One region of the Priestia sp. 53B2 genome, then DNA from elsewhere that is predicted to be linked to it. Evidence: riboswitches for the same ligand, from Rfam matches in the RefSeq annotation. Region 1 holds a riboswitch; each other region holds the start of a gene.
The links. Region 1 has a riboswitch for cyclic di-GMP ahead of ACN6NE_RS30360 (anti-repressor SinI family protein). Riboswitches for the same ligand answer to the same signal wherever they lie in the genome.
Positions count from the first base shown of each region.

Region 2: another riboswitch for cyclic di-GMP. It lies ahead of ACN6NE_RS16485 (glycosyltransferase family 2 protein); the one in region 1 lies ahead of ACN6NE_RS30360 (anti-repressor SinI family protein).
Region 3: another riboswitch for cyclic di-GMP. It lies ahead of ACN6NE_RS23800 (AbrB/MazE/SpoVT family DNA-binding domain-containing protein); the one in region 1 lies ahead of ACN6NE_RS30360 (anti-repressor SinI family protein).
Region 4: another riboswitch for cyclic di-GMP. It lies ahead of ACN6NE_RS16540 (anti-repressor SinI family protein); the one in region 1 lies ahead of ACN6NE_RS30360 (anti-repressor SinI family protein).

Region 1 is NZ_JBLZXA010000041.1:32,630-37,957, reverse strand. It holds gene ACN6NE_RS30380 (MFS transporter) at 1-537, shown strand, start outside; gene ACN6NE_RS30375 (Alp7A family actin-like protein) at 1,136-2,320, shown strand; gene ACN6NE_RS30370 (hypothetical protein) at 2,338-2,715, shown strand; partial or broken gene ACN6NE_RS30365 (RNA polymerase sigma factor) at 2,771-2,887, shown strand; cyclic di-GMP riboswitch class I at 3,028-3,112, shown strand; gene ACN6NE_RS30360 (anti-repressor SinI family protein) at 3,093-3,254, shown strand; gene ACN6NE_RS30355 (anti-repressor SinI family protein) at 3,327-3,431, opposite strand; gene ACN6NE_RS30350 (AbrB/MazE/SpoVT family DNA-binding domain-containing protein) at 3,687-4,382, shown strand; gene ACN6NE_RS30345 (cold-shock protein) at 4,936-5,136, opposite strand.
Region 2 is NZ_JBLZXA010000020.1:459,472-464,799, reverse strand. It holds gene ACN6NE_RS16495 (flagellin) at 114-215, opposite strand; gene ACN6NE_RS16490 (flagellin N-terminal helical domain-containing protein) at 571-1,299, opposite strand; cyclic di-GMP riboswitch class I at 2,429-2,513, shown strand; gene ACN6NE_RS16485 (glycosyltransferase family 2 protein) at 2,537-4,039, shown strand; gene ACN6NE_RS16480 (sensor domain-containing protein) at 4,072-5,328, opposite strand, start outside.
Region 3 is NZ_JBLZXA010000027.1:632,007-637,334, reverse strand. It holds gene ACN6NE_RS23830 (hypothetical protein) at 187-381, shown strand; gene ACN6NE_RS23825 (GlsB/YeaQ/YmgE family stress response membrane protein) at 619-885, opposite strand; gene ACN6NE_RS23820 (hypothetical protein) at 1,271-1,501, opposite strand; gene ACN6NE_RS23815 (YhcN/YlaJ family sporulation lipoprotein) at 1,693-2,358, shown strand; gene ACN6NE_RS23810 (hypothetical protein) at 2,531-2,710, opposite strand; gene ACN6NE_RS23805 (DUF8096 family protein) at 2,780-2,893, opposite strand; gene ACN6NE_RS23800 (AbrB/MazE/SpoVT family DNA-binding domain-containing protein) at 2,868-3,335, opposite strand; cyclic di-GMP riboswitch class I at 3,571-3,655, opposite strand; gene ACN6NE_RS23795 (helix-turn-helix domain-containing protein) at 4,463-4,684, shown strand; gene ACN6NE_RS23790 (HNH endonuclease signature motif containing protein) at 4,701-5,328, shown strand, end outside.
Region 4 is NZ_JBLZXA010000020.1:471,434-476,761, forward strand. It holds gene ACN6NE_RS16525 (zinc ribbon domain-containing protein) at 1-50, shown strand, start outside; gene ACN6NE_RS16530 (HPP family protein) at 144-701, opposite strand; gene ACN6NE_RS16535 (histidinol-phosphatase HisJ family protein) at 934-1,725, shown strand; gene ACN6NE_RS16540 (anti-repressor SinI family protein) at 1,833-1,961, opposite strand; cyclic di-GMP riboswitch class I at 1,976-2,062, opposite strand; gene ACN6NE_RS16545 (helix-turn-helix domain-containing protein) at 2,160-2,510, opposite strand; gene ACN6NE_RS16550 (hypothetical protein) at 2,721-2,915, shown strand; gene ACN6NE_RS16555 (acyltransferase) at 3,263-3,811, shown strand; gene ACN6NE_RS16560 (glycosyl hydrolase) at 3,877-5,328, opposite strand, start outside.

The DNA of each region.
Region 1 (5,328 bases):
CTAGGAATAGGGTTTATTCAGCCTCTTTCAATTTTCCTTGTAACAGAGCAGTTGGGCTTAGCAAAAGAAAATCTCCAGTGGTTACTTACAGCTAATGGAATTGGTATGATCTTAGGCGGAGCAGTAGTAATGATTTTTGCCAAAACAGTAGCGCCGCAAAGGCTGCTGGCATTTGGAATGGTTGGTAATGCAATTGGGTTTGCCATAATGGGATTATCAGTAAACCTATGGCTGACGCTGGGAGCTCAGTTTCTAAATGGTCTCATGTTACCGTGTATTCAGATTGGCATCAATACGATGATCTTACAGAGAACAGAGGCTGCTTTTATTGGCAGGGTCAATGGGATTCTAAGCCCTCTTTTTACAGGAGCCATGGTATTGACGATGAGTGTAGCTGGTATTCTAAAAGAGCAGTTTTCATTAGTTGCCATATTTGAAGCAGCAGCAGTCTTGTTTATTATAGGTTTGCTTTTTATATTACCTCTATATAATCTAAAAGAGGAGACAAAGCAGGAAGGTATAGAATTAGGAGAGTAAAAAATTAGTTATGAATGCTTATCTAAATACCTATAATGAAAAACAAAGCATTTTCGTTGTAAAAGTACAACCAAAGGAAATAGAATAAAATACGTTATGTTTTAATTCTAAAAGACGTGGTACACATATAGTACAGTATCAATATCATGTAGAATTGAATACTGTGAAAGGTTAAATACTTAGCTTAATGAAGGGACTGGTTCGGTTTTGAAAGACGTAACAGCGACTTCAGCAAATGTATTATCCCAATTGACAAGTAGGTATTGTGATTTAACGAATGGTACTCTCGTTATGAACCGTTATACGTAACGAAAGGGCCTCACATGGGCAAATGAACATGAGAATTATTTTTAGCAAGAGAGGGGAGCCTGCGTCATTTTTGATGCAGGCTCTTTTTATGTTGAAGCTATAAAGTAAGGCAAATAAGGTATTGAGTCTGAATATTGTTTATAGATACAAGTTCTACTTAATTTGAATAATTGTTGATAGATGTAATGTTTTGTAGATAACTTAGTTGCTCCCACATATTGAATATTTATCCTATATCAAGTACAATAAGTTGAATATAAGTTCAACTTAAAAGATGAGGTGTTTATAAATGAAAATTTCACGTTTTAATAAAGACTGCGGTAACTCTGTTGATATGAACATTATGGATGGATATCTATTTGATTTTCCAACGAATGTAGTTGAACTTCAAAAAGAAGCAGCCGACTCCTTTTTCACAGATGCGGTTACAGCTCCAGAAGAATTTAAGAAGCGCATTTTACTTTCTACAACCATTGAGGGCGAAGAGAAAGAGCGTTATTTCTTAGTAGGTGACATTGCAGCTAGTCAATTGCTAGCTAATAATCACATTAATAAATTACATAATAAAATTACAAGTCATATTCCATACATCACTTTTTTAGCTGCCATTGCGTATTACCATGCGTTACATGCGAAAAATAAAAAAGACAATACAATTGAAATTGACTATTTTTCTACCATGTTACCAATCTGGCTACTTAAGAAAGAGAGCACATTTGGGGCAGCTCAAAAAGCCATGGCTAATCGCTTTTTAGGCGACCATTCGTTTACTGTGCATACACCTGGATTTGAAAATACCTTAAAGGTAGTAGTAGAAGAAAGTGCATGCTTAAAAGAGGGAGAAAGTGCACGTTTTGCGTTAAAAAAAGACTTAACACTTCAAGATCGTGAAGATGCGAATGAGTATGTAGAATGTGAAACGGTCATGGTGGATATTGGTGGAGGTTCCATTGATGTGGTTATTCTACCTGAAGGGTTGAAGGCTGCCAATAGCCGTGAATCGTTCCAGAGCATTGAAGGAATTCCGTATTTAGCGCATATTGATAAATTGCGCAAAGAGAAATTCCTAGAATTATTTACAGACTTACGTGCCTTTGATCAATTTATTCTTGATAACTACAGTAAGCAAAAGTTTGTATTGAAAAACGAGAATACAGGCGAATCCATTGATTTAACAAGCACAATCAAATCTTCACTACGAGAATATGTGGAAATCTTATTGGCTAAATTAAATGATGTCGCACCACCACCAGCAAATAAACTGCGTAAGTATGTATACTGCGGCGGGGTAGCTCCTACTTTAGAAGTCGCTATCATGAATAGTATGCGTGACAAAATTGGAGAAGAACGTACGGAGAAGTATCATAAGGTTCCCCAAGATAGCCGCCATTTAAATTTATTTGGCTTAGAGATTCGTAGTATTGGTTACGTTCAAAAGAAGCAAGCAGCAGAGAAGAAAGCCGTTAAATCCTAACAACGTAGGTGATGGGGATGTCAGAGCGTCAAAATGCGTTTACGATTAAGACAAATCGATTGAGTGATGAAGTTTATAATAAACTAGCTAAATATGCAAAATCCCGCAAGTTAGGGGATTATATTTCATCTTTAATTCTGCGTGATCTAGATGATTCATCTACAGGAAGAAAAGCAATTGAAGACAAAAAAACCTACGAAATGTTTGAACATATCAAGAATGAATTAGCTGATTTAAAGGCATTAGCAAAAACAACAGGTTTTGTAGGAAGCGATTCCTTCAAAGAAGAAGAGCCTTCAAAGGTTCCCCAACTGAAAGAAGGAAAGATTGCAGATTTAGAAAATATATCTGGCTCATTAGACGATGACGACTTAGAAGAATATAACGATTTTTAAACAGTAAAGCCACTAGAAACATACTAGTGGTTTTTTCTGTTTTTATTTTAAAGATTTACCTTACAATGAGATTGCTACTTCCTTAAATATTAGCGTGGGAACAGTTAAGGCGAGGCTTCATCGAGCAAAATCTTTATTGAGAAAGATGTATGCGAAGCAAGGTAGTGATTAGCTGGATATTTATTTATTTTTTATAATGCTATTTATATTAATTAGTAATAGGTTATAAAGGGTTTTAAAAAATAAATGATAATACTTATTTTTACATAATTCGACACCCATTATATAGTAAGATATTTATAAATTTACATATTGAGATAAAGGCAAACTAGTTGAAAGACTAGGACGCAAAGCTACAGGTCTAAGGTCAAGTGGCTATGGCAGCTGAGCCCCCTGAATATCTGGAGGTAATTTTTATAGACAGTAAAGGACAATTAGTAGCACAAGAACTAAGTCAAGAATGGGTCAAACTTATAAAGGAAGCTAGAGAATTGGGATTAACCATTGAGGAAATTAAGAAGTTCTTAGAAAGCAAATAAACACTTTAACCATAAACAACATTAATTATAATTAATGTTGTTTATAGTCATTTAATTCTTGAGATTTTCTATTCAAAACTCCTTAAATTCCTCTGGAGTAATGGTGGAATTCATCGCTTCTTTAACTAAAGCTAGCCATTCCTGGGGAAGGGTAGTATCATGGTTTAAATTATTCATTGCAATATTCCTCCTCTACAACTTGTCCTATTATAAAACAAATTAATTTGTAATATAACCCATAATGTTAAAAATATTACTTTTAACCTATTATTTTCTTATTAATAATACATTTGGAATTCCCTCTGTTTATTTAGTTTATAAAAAATCAAGATTTAATAACATAGGTATGCTAATAAAGGCATAAAAAATAAATGGTGGGTACATTCAAAGTTAACCTTTATTTATGAAGTACATTTGAAAGGATTTTTATTAATGAAAGAGGACGAATCACTTAAAGAATACTTAATAATTGATAATATGGGGAGGGTAAAGATACCACCTCTGTTTTTAAAGCATGTTAATATCCAGCCATCTGCTACAATACAATTCTTCACCTACAAAAATTATTTTATTATGAAGCAGATTGAAGCTTCACCGGTATTTTTAGAGAAAAAAATGAAGTTGAACAATTTAATTAGAACTATCGATCATTTAGGCTATATTGTAATTCCAAAGATACTCCGTGAAATACATGATATGAATTTATGTGAAAAAATAGGAGTGAAATTAATTAACAAGAATATTATTTTCTACAAAAAAAGAAAACAGAATAAATCCCCAGGTCTAATAAAAGAGCCTATAGAACCTGAATTAAATAGGTTATCTTTACTTAAAATAAAAGAAGGGAAGATAAGGCTTCCTAATTTTTTATTGGAATCATTTAATCTAGAAGTAAGTATGCAATTACAGTTTTTTACTAAAGACCAAGGCACCATTGTTGCAAAAAAACACCGATATGAGTTTTTTACAGAAGGAAATCTTTTCTTTACTGGGCAATCGCGCGTAGTAAACAAAGATAAATACTTAAACATCCCTAAAAAGCTAAGGAATTATTTAAACGTCAATAACGGTGACGTTTTGGAAGTTAAAATAGAAGGAGATAAGTTAGTTATAAAGAAAGCTACTTAGAACGAAATACGAGTTAAACACTTATATCCAGAAGAAATGGATGTTTTCTTTTATAGTTGAATTCAGGTTACTAATAATTTTGTAATAGAAGGAAACCTACTTTATTATTTATAATAACATCCCTGTTTTTATCAAAGAGACAGTTGAGAACAATACTCTTATTAAATAAGTTGGCTTTTTCAATGAGAACCAATACAAGTAGGGAAATGAGCATTTCTCTAAAGTGCTGAAATTTGCATCGAATGGGCAATCATACGCAAAACAAAAGTTAATTTCGTTAGAGAGTGTTTCACTGTATGTTAAAAGCGTCCCTTAACTAGGTTTTTATTTATAAATGATTGTGATGAAAAAGCATCTTTCTAATTAGAAGGTGCTTTTTTCGTTTCCTATAAAAATATAAAAAAGAGGAGAGTTTTTATGAAGAACAATTTTTATGAAATCAATGACAGTTCTTACCTTTTTAATGGTTGCATTATGTGGAGTAGATCAGGGGAAAACAGAAAGACCTACTGATAGGGAATACAATACATCAGTAGGTCTTCACTATAGATTCTTACGCTTTATTTACATTTGTCGCCTGTGGACCACGTTGTCCTTGTTCAATATCGAAACTCACTTCTTGTCCCTCATCCAGGGACTTAAAGCCTTCCCCTTGGATAGCTGAGAAGTGAACAAACACATCTTCTCCATTTTCACGTTCGATAAACCCGAAACCTTTTTCAGCATTAAACCATTTCACTTTACCATGTTCCATTTTTACTTCCTCCTACGATATAGAAAATAAACTAGATGATGAATTAAATCTAGCTTATTTATTATATTATCTGAATAAAGATATTTTAAACTTGAATTATTACATTGACTAATTCTACAAAATTATTCTTTCTATTAGACGGCTAAAGGATAGCGATGTTGATGCCCTGCCTTACCTTGTTCTCTATTAATT
Region 2 (5,328 bases), on a different contig from region 1:
AACCATCACGCTTACCGTTTGCAGTTCCGTTGTGGTTGATAAAGCTTTAGGAAGTTCCAGCAATTCACCCAGTTATACTCTAGCTCGTTACTAAGCTAGACGCCCTTTAATCATTATCTCAAAAGTTGTAATACTCCTTGAGGCATCTGATTAGATTGAGCCAACATTGCTTGTGATGCTTGAGACAGAATTGAATTCTTCGTTTGTTCCATCATTTCTTTCGCCATCGTGCGAACATTTACTTTCATAAATGACCAGACTATATCTTCACCCTATTATATCAGTAGGGGTCGGGCACTTCGGATTCACAATGCTGATGAACATTGTTTTACCTACGGATTTCATCATCTTGAGCTTGGCTTTTAGATGGTCTATCCTAGTCGTTGAACCTTCTCCACTCTTTCGAGACAGGAGCTTGGCTGCTGATTGCCCAATCTTTTCTTTTTTCACACCATCACGCTTGTCGTTTTCAACTACGTTGTGGTAAGAAAAGCTCTAAGGGGTTTCCAGCAATTCACCCAATTATAATCGCTAGCCGTTACCAGCTAGGACGACTGTGCTTGTCACTGGCTATGCAGCTAAAGCATAATCTACGTCACGAACACGAGATTCTGCTGCAGTTAAATTTTCTGAAGCATTATTTAAGTTATTAATTGTATGATCTAAACGATTTTGAAGCGCGCCTAGATAAGAACGACCTGAAGATACAGACTCGATTTGAGATTGAACAGCTGTGATAGCATCGTTAGCACCAGTTTGTGTTGAGATATCAAGCGCAGATACTGCAGTATGAGCATCGGAAAGATTTAGTCCAGTAGTTGTAAAATCAACGACGATTGTCTGATCTGCATCTGCTCCAACCTGAATCTTACCATCTGTATCTGAACCATCTAATAATTTTTTTGTATTGAACGTTGTGTTATCTTTAATACGCCCAATTTCAGCAGACAGTTGATCAAATTCGTCTTTTAAAGCTGTACGATCCGCTGCTACATTTGTATCACTTGAAGCTTGAACTGCTAGTTCACGTTGACGTTGAAGTATATCATGAACTTCGTTAAGTCCACCCTCTGCTGTTTGAAGCATAGAAATGCCATCTTGCGCATTCTTAGAAGCCATATCCAACCCACGAACCTGCCCTCTCATTTTTTCCGAAATTGCAAGACCTGCAGCATCATCCGCCGCACTGTTAATACGAAGTCCAGAAGATAACTTCTCCATTGATTTTGATTGTGCATTGTTTGCATTGTTAAATTGACGATACGTATTCAACGCCGTAATATTGTGATTAATTCTCATTTTCCTTTACCTCCATATAATTGGTTTTACTTCTTGGTTACATCCTTGTATTCAAGAAGCCCCTCACTTAATAATTAATTAAGTGAGGAATGACAGTAATCAAACATATACCTCTAGGAAATATGTTCATACTATATATCGACATTGGGGGTAAGTTGTTTACACTCTATTTTTATTTTTTTAGAATTTTATTGATGCTGTTGCTAGAGATAGACTCTATTTGAATACTTTTTAAAAAATCATTTACTCCTTCTCTTTTAAAAACCTCTCACATTTTTGTTAACTATAAACTAGTCTTATCTTACATTCTAGACAAGGTATGTATCATCAACGCCTAAAGTATAGGCCCTCTTGCATGATAAACCATCCACAGACAATCGCTTCTTTAAACAACATTTACCTTTACTGTTTACTATCTGACAACCTGTCAAGCTACCAATATGTTTCTTCAGTAAAGGGCAATAGTGCTATCCATATATAGATAGAAATAGTTGGCGTTTTTAGGAAGGTTTTTAATAAAAAAATGAATGACAAACCTGAGTAAATAGCCTGGTGGCACTTGTTTAAATTTGTGCTCGTCTTCCATAAGAAGCTGATCTTCTCCTGATTTTTTATCTTTAACGGAAAACTGGATGCCGAAAAGGTCTACGCTTACCAAATCTTCACAAACGTTTTAATCGTGACTCTTGCTGAAATTTTATCCCTATCTTGTTTTTACTTTCTTGCGTTATTTTATAAGTAGCATGTTCAACCTTTGAGCCTTAACTATATAATAGAATTCCTCTTTCTAAACGCTCTGCTTTCGTTATATCTTCTGGCATGGTTTGGGTATCTTCACCAGTATCATCAGCAGTTAATTTGCTACCCTTTGCTTCTATTCCTTTTTCTTCATCTCCTGCTATTTATTTTCTGAAGTAGCGATTAAAAAGCCCGTTGGAAAGCGTTTCTTTCGAGAGCAATTTACTATGTATCTACTTTGTAAGCGCAAGTAATCATCGAAATTTGTCGAATCTTTTTTAGGGTAATTCAACCTATTTTTATGGTAAAATCTAAAAAATACATTCGTTATATAGTATTATTTTAGGTATTTTGTTCTTTAAACGGAACGAAGAGTAGTGAACTTAACTTGTTCAGTCAAAGGCAAACCAGTCGAAAGGCTGGGACGCAAAACCTCAGGTCTAAGGTCATAGGACTAGGACGGCTGGGTTTCCTGATACATCAGGAGGTAAAGGAAAACATGAACAATCAGCGTGTCGTTACTGGAAGTATTGGAGCTTCGTATATGAGGCCGCGCATCGTGGCTTTTATTCCGGCGCACAATGAAGAAAAATCAATTCGTGACTGCTTGGCAGGTTTAGGCGATCAGCTTCTTCCGAATAATGTGGAGCTCGATGTATTTGTGATTGCAGATAACTGTACGGACCGCACAAAAGAAAAAGCGGAGCTGGCTGGAGATGAATTTGACTTAAATGTAAAAGTACTTGTCACTGAAGGCAATAAACAACGAAAAGTCGGCGCGTTAAATACGGTTTGGAAAAAGATATATGGAGATACGCTAGATTTATATAATACGACGCTGACGAAATATCAGCAGCTGTATAAAGAGTCGATTAAAGCGATTTTAGGGATGGATGCAGACAGCCGCTTAGCTCCAAAAGCACTTATTAATTTATGGGAAGATTTAATGACGTCGCGAAACATCGGCGGCGTGATGGCAAAATATACGATGAGAATGCCTAAAAAGAAAAGCTCGCTTTCAAAAGATGATGTCCATTACGAGGAAAAGCTCGCAAGCAGCGAGTACGGCGGACCGGTAGCCAGGTGGTGGACACACCAGCAAAAGCAGGATATGGCGAGCTGGCTGTTAGATCTTCAGTATCACGGCGGAAGCACGTACGTACTCGGCGGTCAGGCTACGCTGTTTCGCCCTGAAGCGCTTCAAAATATAGTGGAAGAAAATAAGCTTGACGGTCCTTGGCAAAATGACAGCGACGTTGAGGATATGCTGCTGACGTGGCAGCTGCAAAAGTCCAATTGGAAAACGTTAATCAGTCCAGGCGCTCGCTGCTTCGTGGACTCGATGAGAAGCTATCATACGTACCGTGAACAGCGTAATAAATGGAAGTCTGGAACCGTTGATTTACTGACAAACGGAAACTTGGACGTGAGAACCAAGCATAAAGGAAAGCTGTGGCGTTCACAGATCAAGACACTATGTGATTTACTTATTCGCCTGCTGTTTATTTTATTGTTATCGGCTGCGCTTGCGACCGATCAATTTTACTGGTCTTGGCTTTGGGTGATTCCAATTGCGTTAGCTTCTGTGTTAAATATTATGCTCGCTGTCAAAACGCCGATGCACAGGCCGATTGATGTGATACTGGCCGGTCTTTTGATTAGTCCGGAGATTTATCTGTGGGTGAATTTAATTACGTTTAGTCAAGTATGGCTAGAGAGACTTGCCGCTAATAAAAAAGACGGCTGGGCAAATCAATACAACGCAGAAAACGGGAAAACGCACAGTAAATTAGGGCAAGGGATTTTAACGGGCTTTGCATTTACAGGAATGATTGTGGTACTATGCATTTATTTCCGTGACTACTTAACGAGCCCTTCTGTACAGCAAGCCATTTATCCGTACTTAATGAACGGCTGGATCTTGCTGACGTATTTGACCATCTATCAGTCTCTTTATATGTTTTACCAAATTTGGACGCTTCGAAAACCTATTCAAGCGTAAAAAAAGTGATGTCTCGTTAAGACATCACTTTTTTATAGAAATCGCCTCTTTAAATATTCTGCGATTTTTTGATGAGCAGCCGGCTGACTGACAATATAGCCTTGAATAAAGGAACATTCGTGTCTTTGTAAAAAGGCGAGCTGCTCTTTTGTTTCAACGCCTTCTGCAATCACTTTCATGTTAAGAGCATGAGCTAAGTACAAAATGCTTTTTGTAATGGCCTGCTGCTTTCCTTTATCAGTCGCGTGTTGAATAAATGTTTTATCGATTTTGAGTGTGTTAAATTCGAAGTCTTTTAAATGTGATAACGAAGAAAAGCCGGTGCCAAAATCATCTAAAGCAAACGTTACGCCAATTTTCTTTAATTCATCCATGACTTTTTTTACGTGTTCTTCATACTGAATAATGGAGCTTTCCGTCACTTCAAATTCAATGAATGAAGGATCGATGTTGTAATGAGCTAACGTTTGTTGAACGTGCTCTACAAATCCGCGTTTCAGCAAATGTTTAGACGAGACGTTAATCGAAACGGGCACGGTTTGTAATCCTTGATTCTTCCACTGCTGCAGTTGCTTGCACACATGCTGGATTACCCAGTCGCCGAGTTCAATAATTAAATGAGTTTCTTCTGCTAATGGAATAAAGTCTTCCGGTGATACGCGTCCCCATTCCGGATGATTCCAGCGAATTAACGCTTCGATACTATCAATCTCTCTGCTGTTTGTATGAACCATTGGCTGATATTCAATAAAAAATTCATCTTGAAGAAGTGCGTTGCGCAGTCCTTTTTCCAGGTGGTAGCTTTTATACGTCTCGCTGTCCATTAACGGAGAGTACAGCTGCCAGTCGCTTCGTCCGACTTCTTTTGCACGCCGCATAGCAAGGTTAGCATTCGTTAGTAGCATCTTTGCATCTTCACCGTCATGCGGGTAGATGCTGATTCCTATACTGGCTGTGACGTAAAGAGAAAAGTCGTCAATGGTAATTTCTTTTTCGATTTCTTGTAAAAGAGCAGCAGCTAGATTTGGACATTCATTTATGTGTTCAAGAGATGAAAAACAAATCGCAAGCTCGTCTTCTCCTACTCTAGCTAGTATTACATTTGGGGTTACGAATTTTTTCAATCGTTTAGCGATGCGCTGCAGCAAACGGTCGCCTACGTCGTGGCCTAATGTATCATTAATATGTTTAAAACGATCCAGTCCTAGATAAAAGACCGCTAATGAATCTCCATCTTTTCTCATCTGTCGAATGAAGTTTTTTAATTTCTTTTCAAACTTTCTCCGATT
Region 3 (5,328 bases), on a different contig from region 1:
TAGCTTTTGTTAACATTGGCAGCAAGCCAGCCATCATATAAACGTAAATGTCGGCATTTAAAATGGCATCATTTTTCACTCATACAAAATCATTCTAAAAAGGAAAATATTTTATTGATTAGAAAATGTTCAAATACAAAATATATAGCTGTATTCAATCCATTTAAATAAGGAGGTGAACATGTCATGAAAAACAACATTCAAATCTTACCGATTATAGCTTCTGTTGGTATCGGAGCAGCTGCTTATAGTATGATGACAGGACGTGGTGGACAACTTCAAAATATGATGTCTCTTCCTCAATTGTCTAATATGAGCAATATGGGTAGCATGGGGAATCAAGGAAGTAATACAACGACCAACCAACAACAAAACCCATAATACAAAGCTCTCCTAACTATAAATGGGAATTCATTATTATAGCTGTATTAAGAAACGCTCACCTGTAGCAATGCTTTTATTAATAGTGATAGTAGCTGAATAAACACATAAGTAATACTCGTTTTTGTCAATCAACTAATACTTTTCTTACGTATATTTTAAATATTTACTTCCTCATAAAAAGAGAAGCCCCTTATAAATATAAGAAGCTTCTCTTTTATTGTTTTTTCTTATTCATTATGCATGGATACGATTGCCAGGACGTATTCTTCTCATAATAAAACTTACAATTAACACTAAAATAATGGAACCAATAATAGCAGGTATAATAGCAAATCCTCCAATGTCTGGTCCCCATTCTCCAAAGATAAGTCCACCTAACCATGCTCCAATAAAACCCGCAATAATATTTCCAATAATACCTCCTGGAATATTGCGTCCTGTAATTAAACCTGCTAACCAACCAATAATGCCTCCAACAATTAGCATCCATATGAATGACATAAATTATAACCTCCTTTTTAAATTACAGCCTTTATTTTCTCCCAAAAAAGAGGTCGGTTATTCACGGAAATTTTGTCCCCCATAGAATCAAGAGGAGCTTAGTTTAAGAAAACATCACATAAATTAGGTTTAATACTATCATTCGACTGGTTAAGCACACGAAACAAATAGGAAAATCAACGAACGCAAAAGTGAGCGTATTAGAAAACAAGAGGTTTAAGTAATATTGAAAAGCCCTTGGATTTTTGTTAAATCCAGGGGCTCTTATTTTTTGCAAACAGCATTGTGAACCATTAATATATGTGTACATTAAATCTGTTGTTACCATAATTAAAGTTATCGTTAGTCTTCAACTTATATATCGTAGAGAAAGTATGCTTATCTTTTATTGGTTAGATATGCCGTTTTTCATTTGGCTTCTACTCGTCATTGTTTGTACGGCTGCTGGTGTCATCTTAGTTCCACGCCCTCTTGTTATCCCATAAGTGGCAACAGCCCCAATCCCAAGCCCCAATAACGAAAACATCCCGCTTCTGTTATTCCGTCTCTTCCCAAATATCCCTCTATTATTGCGACCGAAATTAAATAAGGAAGTTAACCAGCGTAAATTGTTCATTATGCGAATACCTCTTTTATATTTGTTTGAAAGAACATACTCTTCCAACGCCTTTATTTTTTGACGACTTTACTTATATATACTGGAAAATGATACTACCCCTTTTCATTTTCATATTATTCCCTGTAATTATTCTTGAAAATAATGCGGATTTTAAAAGATATACGAATATTACAAGGAGTGAAGACAAGATGAAGAAAAGAAAATATTTATTTGGTCTCCTATCAACCATTTTATCTGTAGGATTCCTTTTTGGTTGTAATGATAAAAAGGATGAAGCTGAGCCTGATCCAACTGAAGAACCTTCGGAACAAAAGGCAGAGAACAATCGTAATAACAATAGACCACTAAATGTTGGGGACCAACTCGATAGAAATTGGAATGATAAAAAGGATGAAGCTGAGCCCGATCCAACTGAAGAACCTTCGGAACAAAGAGCACAGAATGCTCGTAACAACAATGGGCCACTAAATGTTGGATATGATCCTAATGGGGATGATAATAATAATGACAATAATCAAACACGATTAGAAGTAGCTGATAAGGCTGCAGATCGTATTGCTAAATTAGACGAAGTAGACACTGCGAATGTGATTGTTACAAACCGAAATGCATACGTGGCTGTTGTTTTAAAGAATGGAGCAAACGGAGAAGTGACCGATCGTTTAAAAAAGAAGATTTCAGATCAAGTTAAAGCTACAGATCGGGATATTCGAAATGTATATGTGTCATCCGATCCTGATTTTGTGAATCGTATGGAAGGATACGGAAACCGGATTAATGAAGACGCGTCAAGAGATGGTCTATTTGAAGAGTTTACTGAAACCGTTCGAAGAGTATTTCCTAACAATCGTTAAATTAAAAGGATGATGCGTAGTAAGTCAATTACTATGTTCTAGAAAAGATAAACCTCCTTGGATTATAAGGAGGTTTCATCTATGTTTATCCTTCTCCACTTAAGAGGGATTTTTTATTATATATTTTTTTAATCCGCAATTCGCACATTTACATAAGACAATATTTACGTATTTAGTCTTCATCACGATCTGCTCTAAATGCATCATCGGATACTGAATTTAATTGATGGTTAAGCTTTTCGAAGTTATCTTGTTTTACCTTATTTATCATAGTAGCTTCACTAGAAATATTAGTTTTTTGTCTAGTATCTGCATTTCCACTAACTCCAAAACCAACATTGTTATCTGTCATAAAGATTCACCCCTTAATTATATTGTGTAGAGGTTATCTAAATAAATAACAGGGAGTAAGAGGAAATTATTAAATATTCTTTTTCATACCACAGTTGGTACATTCACGCAGAAACCTACCGCCGTCCACGCTGCTTTTAATACAAGGGCTAACTATACTAACAACTCTTCTTTTTGTTTTCATATAAAAATTTTGATTCTATCTCTGAAATTAATTTTCCAAGGCCTTGTTTGCTTAATATTAATTTCCCATTCAAAAACTCAAGATTATCTTCTGATTCTTCACCAGTCACTAAACATCTCTTAATAACATTGGTTTTAATAACAATTTTTTTCATTACAATAGTATCTCTTCGCTTATGTATTTCTAAATAGTCATTTTCTTTTAATGATAATTTCCCTCTTATTTGTTTTGGAATAACAACATATCCATTTTGATGTATATGTCGTCTAATAGGTTCCAATCCGTTAACAGTTCCTAAAGAATCAAACTTTCTTACCACAATATCTGCATTATGTATAAAGAACTCTATACTTGGGTTATTCTTACTAGGGTTTAATAAAGTAATAAATTCATCCGATAATTGAATCTTTCCTGACTTCTGAACTCTTACTTTAAGATTCATATACGATCCTTCCTTCATTAAAATACACATTCAACATCATATAATAAAAAGGGTTTAGATAACAAATACTATTCTTCATACCACACTTCGTACATTCATGCAGGAACTTATCACCTACCAATTTCTTTTCCGCATCTAATACATCTCCCAGAAGAAATTTCTATTTTATGCTGATTCTTAGCCTTACACTTGAAGATTTTTTTAAAAAACTCTCTCACTTTAAATTCTCCTTTTACCAGGTAAACAAGCTGTCATAGTCATTTGACCTTAGACCTTTGGTTTTACATCTGAGTCTTTCGATTAGTTTGCCTGTATTTTATTGTTATTATTTTACATTTAATTATATAATTAGAAATATATGAATTTTTTACATAAATCAGTATAGTTGATAAACGAGGAAAGTTCACTAGGTCTTACGATTTATTTTACATATAAATCCATCCAATACCTAAGATATAATTAAATAACAATTACGTTCCAATTGAGAGTCAAAAGATATATTTCAAATTACTTGTTGCTATAAAACACTTACGCTTATATGCCTGAAAGGTTGAATTACTATTTTAGTTCGTTGTCGTACATAAATTCCTTGTACTGAATTTATGTACTCTCTTTTATGTATAAGGCTTGTAGTATGATGAAATACCAGAATATTTTACTACTGAGCTCTTATCATATAACCTCGTTTAGATGCTTCTAGTTTTCTTTTTAATCACCTTCGCAAATTCACTAGTTTAGGGCTCTAAGTACTTTTCGCCTCGAAAAGAAATGAATTTCTCGTAATCTTTCATTTTTTATTATCATTTATTTATCCGCTAAATAAACTCCCCTGAAACTATTTAAAAAAGCATACACATTTCCAAAGCATCTACATAGTAGATACTCCCTGACTTAACGACAACTAAAAATACCTATAACTATCATAGTTGAAATTTTTAGAATAGCGTTGGTTCTGCATATCTACGTCATATAGAACGTCACGATAACCGCCACTCAACTCTTTGATAAATAGGAGGGCGCAGTATTAAATATCAGAATTTGTCCTTTAAATATTTTTTGATTGTTATTGAAGTTTATTGGAAGGAGCTTGTTCACTATAAAGCGAATTTATGACATAGGCGATGAAAATGAAGTTAATTTGTAAAACCGACAAAATTATTGAAGAGGAAGGATATCTAAAAAAACATGTAGCTAAAAAAGTAGGTGTTTCACCAACTCAATTATCTAATTGGATTGCAGTTAATAATTATCCAGGTGCTGATAAATTATTTATGTTAGCAAAGGTGCTAAATAGAAAAGTGGATGATTTATACGAATTTGATAAAGAAGATGGCTCAAAGAAAAACTAAAAAGGTGGAGATACACTTGGCAAATAGACCTCCAGTAAAAAAGGACATGAAAGAGCGATTAATTAAAGAGGCTGGAATGAAATGTGCAAATCCAGGATGTACTAATTATCGGGTTCATATTCATCACATTCAAGAGTGGGCAATTTATAAAACCCATGATGAAAAACATATGATAGCTATATGTCCAGCGTGTCATGATGAAGTACATTACGGGGTTCTAAAAATTGATGATGCAACCGTCTATCGGTGGAAAAATATAAAAAGAACAAAAAATAATAGAGATCAACTATTCATTGAACCTGATTTAGATTCTAAATTATTATTAGGAACTATTAATGTCACAGGCCCATCGGGTGTAACTGTATTCGAATTATCCAATAGTAATAAATTAGGGTTTAAGTTGGTAGATGGAGATATTTTTTTAATGAATTTGAGTATCAGAGATTTAAAAAATGAGGAAACAATCAAAGTAGTGGAGAATCATGTAAAGTATAAATTAGATGAGAAAATAGAGTATACAAGAAGACCTGGAAGAATCAAAATCACAACATCAAACTTTTTAGATTTTATACCATTATGGGCTTTACCTAAAATGCTTAGCATAGGTTATTCTCTTGAAAAAGGTATTTTAACTCTTTTGGATG
Region 4 (5,328 bases), on a different contig from region 1:
ATGGAAGTTTGGGAGTTTATCAGCTTATTCGTTCAACGGAAGTAAAGTAAGAGCTGATAAATAGACTTTGAAAAAGCAAACAACTTAGTAGGTAAAAACAAATAAAAAAGACGTCTTCCATGAGAAGACGTCTTTTTTATATATCAAACCCAATACCTGGGATACTGCCGGTCTTGAAATAAATTATTATACACGGTAGAAATCAGTACAACTACACATGCACAAATCATAATAATACCTAAGTATCCCCAGCCTGCCTGAGTATTAATTGCGACAATCGCGCTAGCTGCAGCGGGAGGATGAACGGTTTTTGTAAGAATCATTAAAATAAGAACGAAGGCAAGCACAATCGCTATGGTGATGAGACTTCGATGAAATAAACTCCAGATAATAAGTGCAGAAACGGTTGCGAGCAAATGCCCTCCAAGCACGTGGCGAGGCTGTGATAAAGGGCCTTTGTGTGCCCCGAAAACAAGTACGCAGCTCGCGCCAATCGGAGCAAGCGCCATTGGATAACCAAGCGCTAGTGCAATCGCGCTGCTGATAATAATCGCAATTAAGCCTCCGATTGAAGAAACGACCGCATCTCTATAATTAATTTTCGGTTCTTCTTTTAGTTCTCCTTTCATCTTTTTAGCATAAGAGCTTAAGTAAGATAGAAAGGGGCTTTTTGTTTGAGAGAAACTTTTTTCAATTTGCATTTCTTCTTTCCTTTCTCTTTTGTAAGTAAAAGTTGTTTGTCAAGTTGTATGTCAGAACATCTGCTATATTAAGTTAGTTTATAAGAAAAGAAGGATTACTGGAAGAGGAAAAATATCTTTTTTTATTGGAAATACTTTTGATGAACGAAAAAAGGCGGGATAAGGGAGAAAAGGGTCTCTATGTGCAGTAAGAGCAGGAGAAATGTATAATATACCTAGAGGTGACTAAATTATGTATCTAGTAGACTACCATCATCACACGAACAATTCATTTGACTCACAGGCAGTCATGAAAGAAGTGTGCGAACAGGCTGTAAAAAACGGCATAAACGAAATTTGTTTTACCGAGCACTTTTCATTAAATCCATTAGCGCCAACGTATGGTCATATGGATTTTGATAAATATGAACGAGAACTAGCGGAATGCAGAGATCAGTTTCAAGATCAGCTAGTGATTAAAAAAGGAATTGAAATTTGTGAGCCGCACTATCTGAAAGAAAAATATCAAAAAACAATGCAGCAGGAGAACTTTGATTTTATTTTAGGATCTGTTCACAACATTAATAACATCAAGCTTCGTAAACATTTGGAGCTTAATGATAAAGAAGCAATTTACCGTGCTTATTTTAACGAAATGTATAAGCTCGTAAGCGAAGCGGATATTGATGTGCTGGCTCATTTAGATTTAATGAAGCGCTATACGTTTGATCAATATGGCATTTACGACTTTCACCAATTTAAAGATATTCTTGCAGATATTTTGAAAAAAGCAATCGAGCGCAATATCGGAATTGAAATTAATACTTCAGGTATAAGAGGGAAGCTGGGTGAGGCGCTGCCGGCACTTGAAGTTGTTGGGCTGTACCGTGATTTAGGCGGAGAAATCTTAACGATTGGATCTGATTCGCACTTTGCAGAAACCGCAGGAGCACATATGAAAGAAGCGGTTGAAATGGCAAAGCAATGCGGATTTACGGAGATTTATACGTTTGATCAGCGTCAGGGAAAAGGAATTCGCATTTAATATAAGCGTATTTCATTTTCTTCATAACGAAAAACATAAATTTTATCCATTAGAAGAATAAGGAGAACTGGAAAAAGCACGCTCAAACAAGAGTGTGCTTTTAAAATTCACTTCCGCTTAAACTCCGATAAAAATTTCCGGACCTCTTCTGCGGTAAGTCCGAGTGTGCGAGCTATTTGGATAAGACTTACCCACTCTTGATCGATTGACAATACATTTTCTTCTTTCATTACCATTCATCCACCCTTTGCCAGGGAACCCAGCCATCATAGCCAAAAGCGGCCTTAGACCTGAAGCTTTGCGTCACTTTTTTTCAATAGTTTTGCCTTTGTCTGGAGAATTTGTAATAGTTCTTACATTGGTAACTCAGGCTATTTTATAGCAAAAATTTCATAAAATGTGTCGAAATAGGTCGATTGTTATAAAAATAAAAATCAATCAATTGGTGAGTTCATTTTTTTTCTGAACTTTAAATAACATTGAAATTCCACAAACTCTTCTTTGGTCATGCCGTCTTTAATTGCTTGCTCAATTAAGTAAAGCCAGTCTTTGTTAATGAGTGGTTTTGAAGATGATACAGGATGACTAATCTCAGCTTCAATTAATTCATCAATCGTTGTATTAAGGGAAGACGCAATTTTATTAAGCATGTGAAGAGAAGGGTTATTGTTTAGCCCTTTTTCTAAATGAGATAAATATGATTTTGAAATTTTGGCATTTTCAGCTAGTCGTGTAATTGAATATCCTTTTTTTAATCGCAAACTTTTAATTTTGGCTCCTACCACATTCAGCCCGTCCTTTTTTTATGTCTTTTGTTCATTATAATGCATATACACTTATTCAGTACGTGTTTATCCTAAAAAATGTTCTTTATAAAGAAAAATATTTTTAACTTTAAAATCATTTTGATACAAAGGTCTCTGGTAAAATTCATATCTAGTTCATATGAATCGTTCACAATACTAATAGATAAACACAAGACAGGAGAGATGAACGTGACGTGGAACAACGAATGGAATAAATGGATCAATCATAATGAATTACAAAGTGAATTAAAAAAACAAATGAATGACATGACGGAACGTGAACGAGAAGATGCGTTTTATAAACAGCTGGAATTTGGAACAGGAGGCATGAGAGGCGAGCTTGGCGCGGGACCGAATCGCATGAATATCTACAGCATTCCTTAAAAGATAAAGGAAAAGAGAGTTTGTCATTAAGATAAATAATTCCTACCTCTAAAGGAATTATTTATAATCATTAGAATGCTTTAAGCGGGTAGCACAATTTTTAGACAATATACAATAAATTCATTAATTTATACTAGGAAAATTTGTATGATAATCTGTTTATTAATCAAGCGAGTAATAAAAATATATTTAACGAGAACATGAAACGAAATTACAAATAGAAAAGTCTCTTCTTAAATAAGGTTTCTTAGTAAATATATACCTATTTATCCTAAAGTACTTCCTTTGTAACCAATAATGTAGTATTTTGAAGATATTTGATAATAATGGGAAGGAAGTTATGTTGAATGTCAGTTGTAGACAAAGCATTTGCAGTAACTAAGGGAAGTTTGTTAAAATTTAAACTTTCAAAATCAGGTAAGTTACCACGATTAAGAGGGGGCTGTTCAGTAAAATCTCAAGGCCAGATTGTAGCAGGAGACAACTTATCAATTACTGGGCGTCCCATAAAAGTAAGCTTGAATACAGAGAACAAAGAATCGAAAATAGTATTTGGAAATAATGTATTTATTAATTACGGGGTAGATATAGGTTGTGCTAGATTAGTTAGAATCGGGGATAATGTAAAGATAGGTCCGTTGACAAATATAATCGACAGTAACTATCATCTTGTAGATTCTAATGATTCTTTAAAGAGTGAGCAAGTAGTGATTGAAAATAATGTCTGGATTGGACGAGGCTGTTCAATTTTGAGCGGTGTAACAATAGGTGAAAATTCTGTTGTTGCAGCTGGAAGTGTAGTAAATAAGGATGTACCACCTAATGTCCTAGTAGCCGGTTCTCCAGCAAAAATGGTTAAAAATTTAGAAATAAAAGACGGATGGATCAGAGAATAGAAAATTATAGTGAAGGTTACATAAAACATCCCCATTAAACTATTAATGGGGATGTTCTTATATAGCTATTTATAAATTTGAAGGTCAGGAAGTTCTTCAAGTGTAATGACATAAGGGCTATTATAAACCCTCAATAAATGCTCTCGGCTATTTATAATACCATCTTTCAAGTATTCATCTTTCCACGTAAGAAACCAACTCCATGAGATATGATAATCCTTCAAATCAGTTGGTTCAGGAATCGGTCCATTTTCTGATAAGCTTACAAGCTTTTTGTTGTTTACAAGTGAATTCAGTCGGTCATATTGTAAACTTATAGCATTGTAGTTCCCAGCTTTAGGATAGGAGTCATAACTGACAATATCTACATATTTATCACCTGGATACCAATCTTCAGATACAGAATTCCATACCCAAATAATATTATTAATTTTGTGATAGTAAGTTAAGCGGTTATACATCAGTTTGTATAGCTGTTTTGCTGGTTCAGGACCTTTGGCGCCCCACCAAAACCATCCTCCTTCGGCTTCGTGCAACGGTCTAAATAGGATTGGAACTTTAGCATCTTGCAGTCTTTTTAACTGTACAGCAATTGCATCGATATCCCGTAAAAGCAAGTGGTAATCTTCAGAGTCTTTATGATTCATAGCATATTGAAGGTCAAAGGTCGTTGCACTTTTATAGGATCCTTTGTACCATTCTTTTCCAGGTTGTTTAATAAGATCTTTAGGAGCGTTCCAATGCCATGAAAATGTAACGATTCCTCCTTGCTCATGCCATTTAATTGCTTCTTCTACTTGATTTGATTGACGTCCGTAAGCAACTTTAGACGGAGAATAATCAGTAAAATCAAACCCTGCAACGGCAGGCTTCTTGCCGATATTATTATTTAGCCATTGAACACCAGACATATCCTGTTGGCCAGATAAAATTTTCTTTCCGTATTGATCTATAAGAAAATTCATTAATGATTTAGTCTCTTTTGTTGCATGTTGATTTACAGGTTCCTTATTAATCGAAGCTTTGTCATTTTTATATGTGGAAGTATTCGATGCAGAACCAGGAGTAAGTTTAATGTAATCTAAATCGTAATAACCCCATCCGGATCTTATTTTTATAGTGTTTTTTCCTTCATGTAACAGTACTTTCCCCACATTCAATTCTTTAAATTTATCAGATTCTTTTAATATTATTTGCACAGAGGGTTCACTATTTAAATTTACCGCAGCGTGTTTTTCTCCATTTCCGCTTGAAACTCTATAGCGTATAGCTAATTTATACAAACCTTCTCGAGGTGCATCGATAATAAAAATAGCAGAATCATCTTTTTTATGAAAATTAGTTACGTATCCATCTCCGGAATAACCGCTAACTTCTTTGCTTGTTTTTGCTCCGTTTAATATAGATTTTTCAGCTTCATAAATCTGACTGGAGTAAATTTTTTTTATGGTAGGGGATTTATTAGGTTTATTAGTAACTACATAGATAATCCCGATTAATAAAAGAGTGAGCGACAG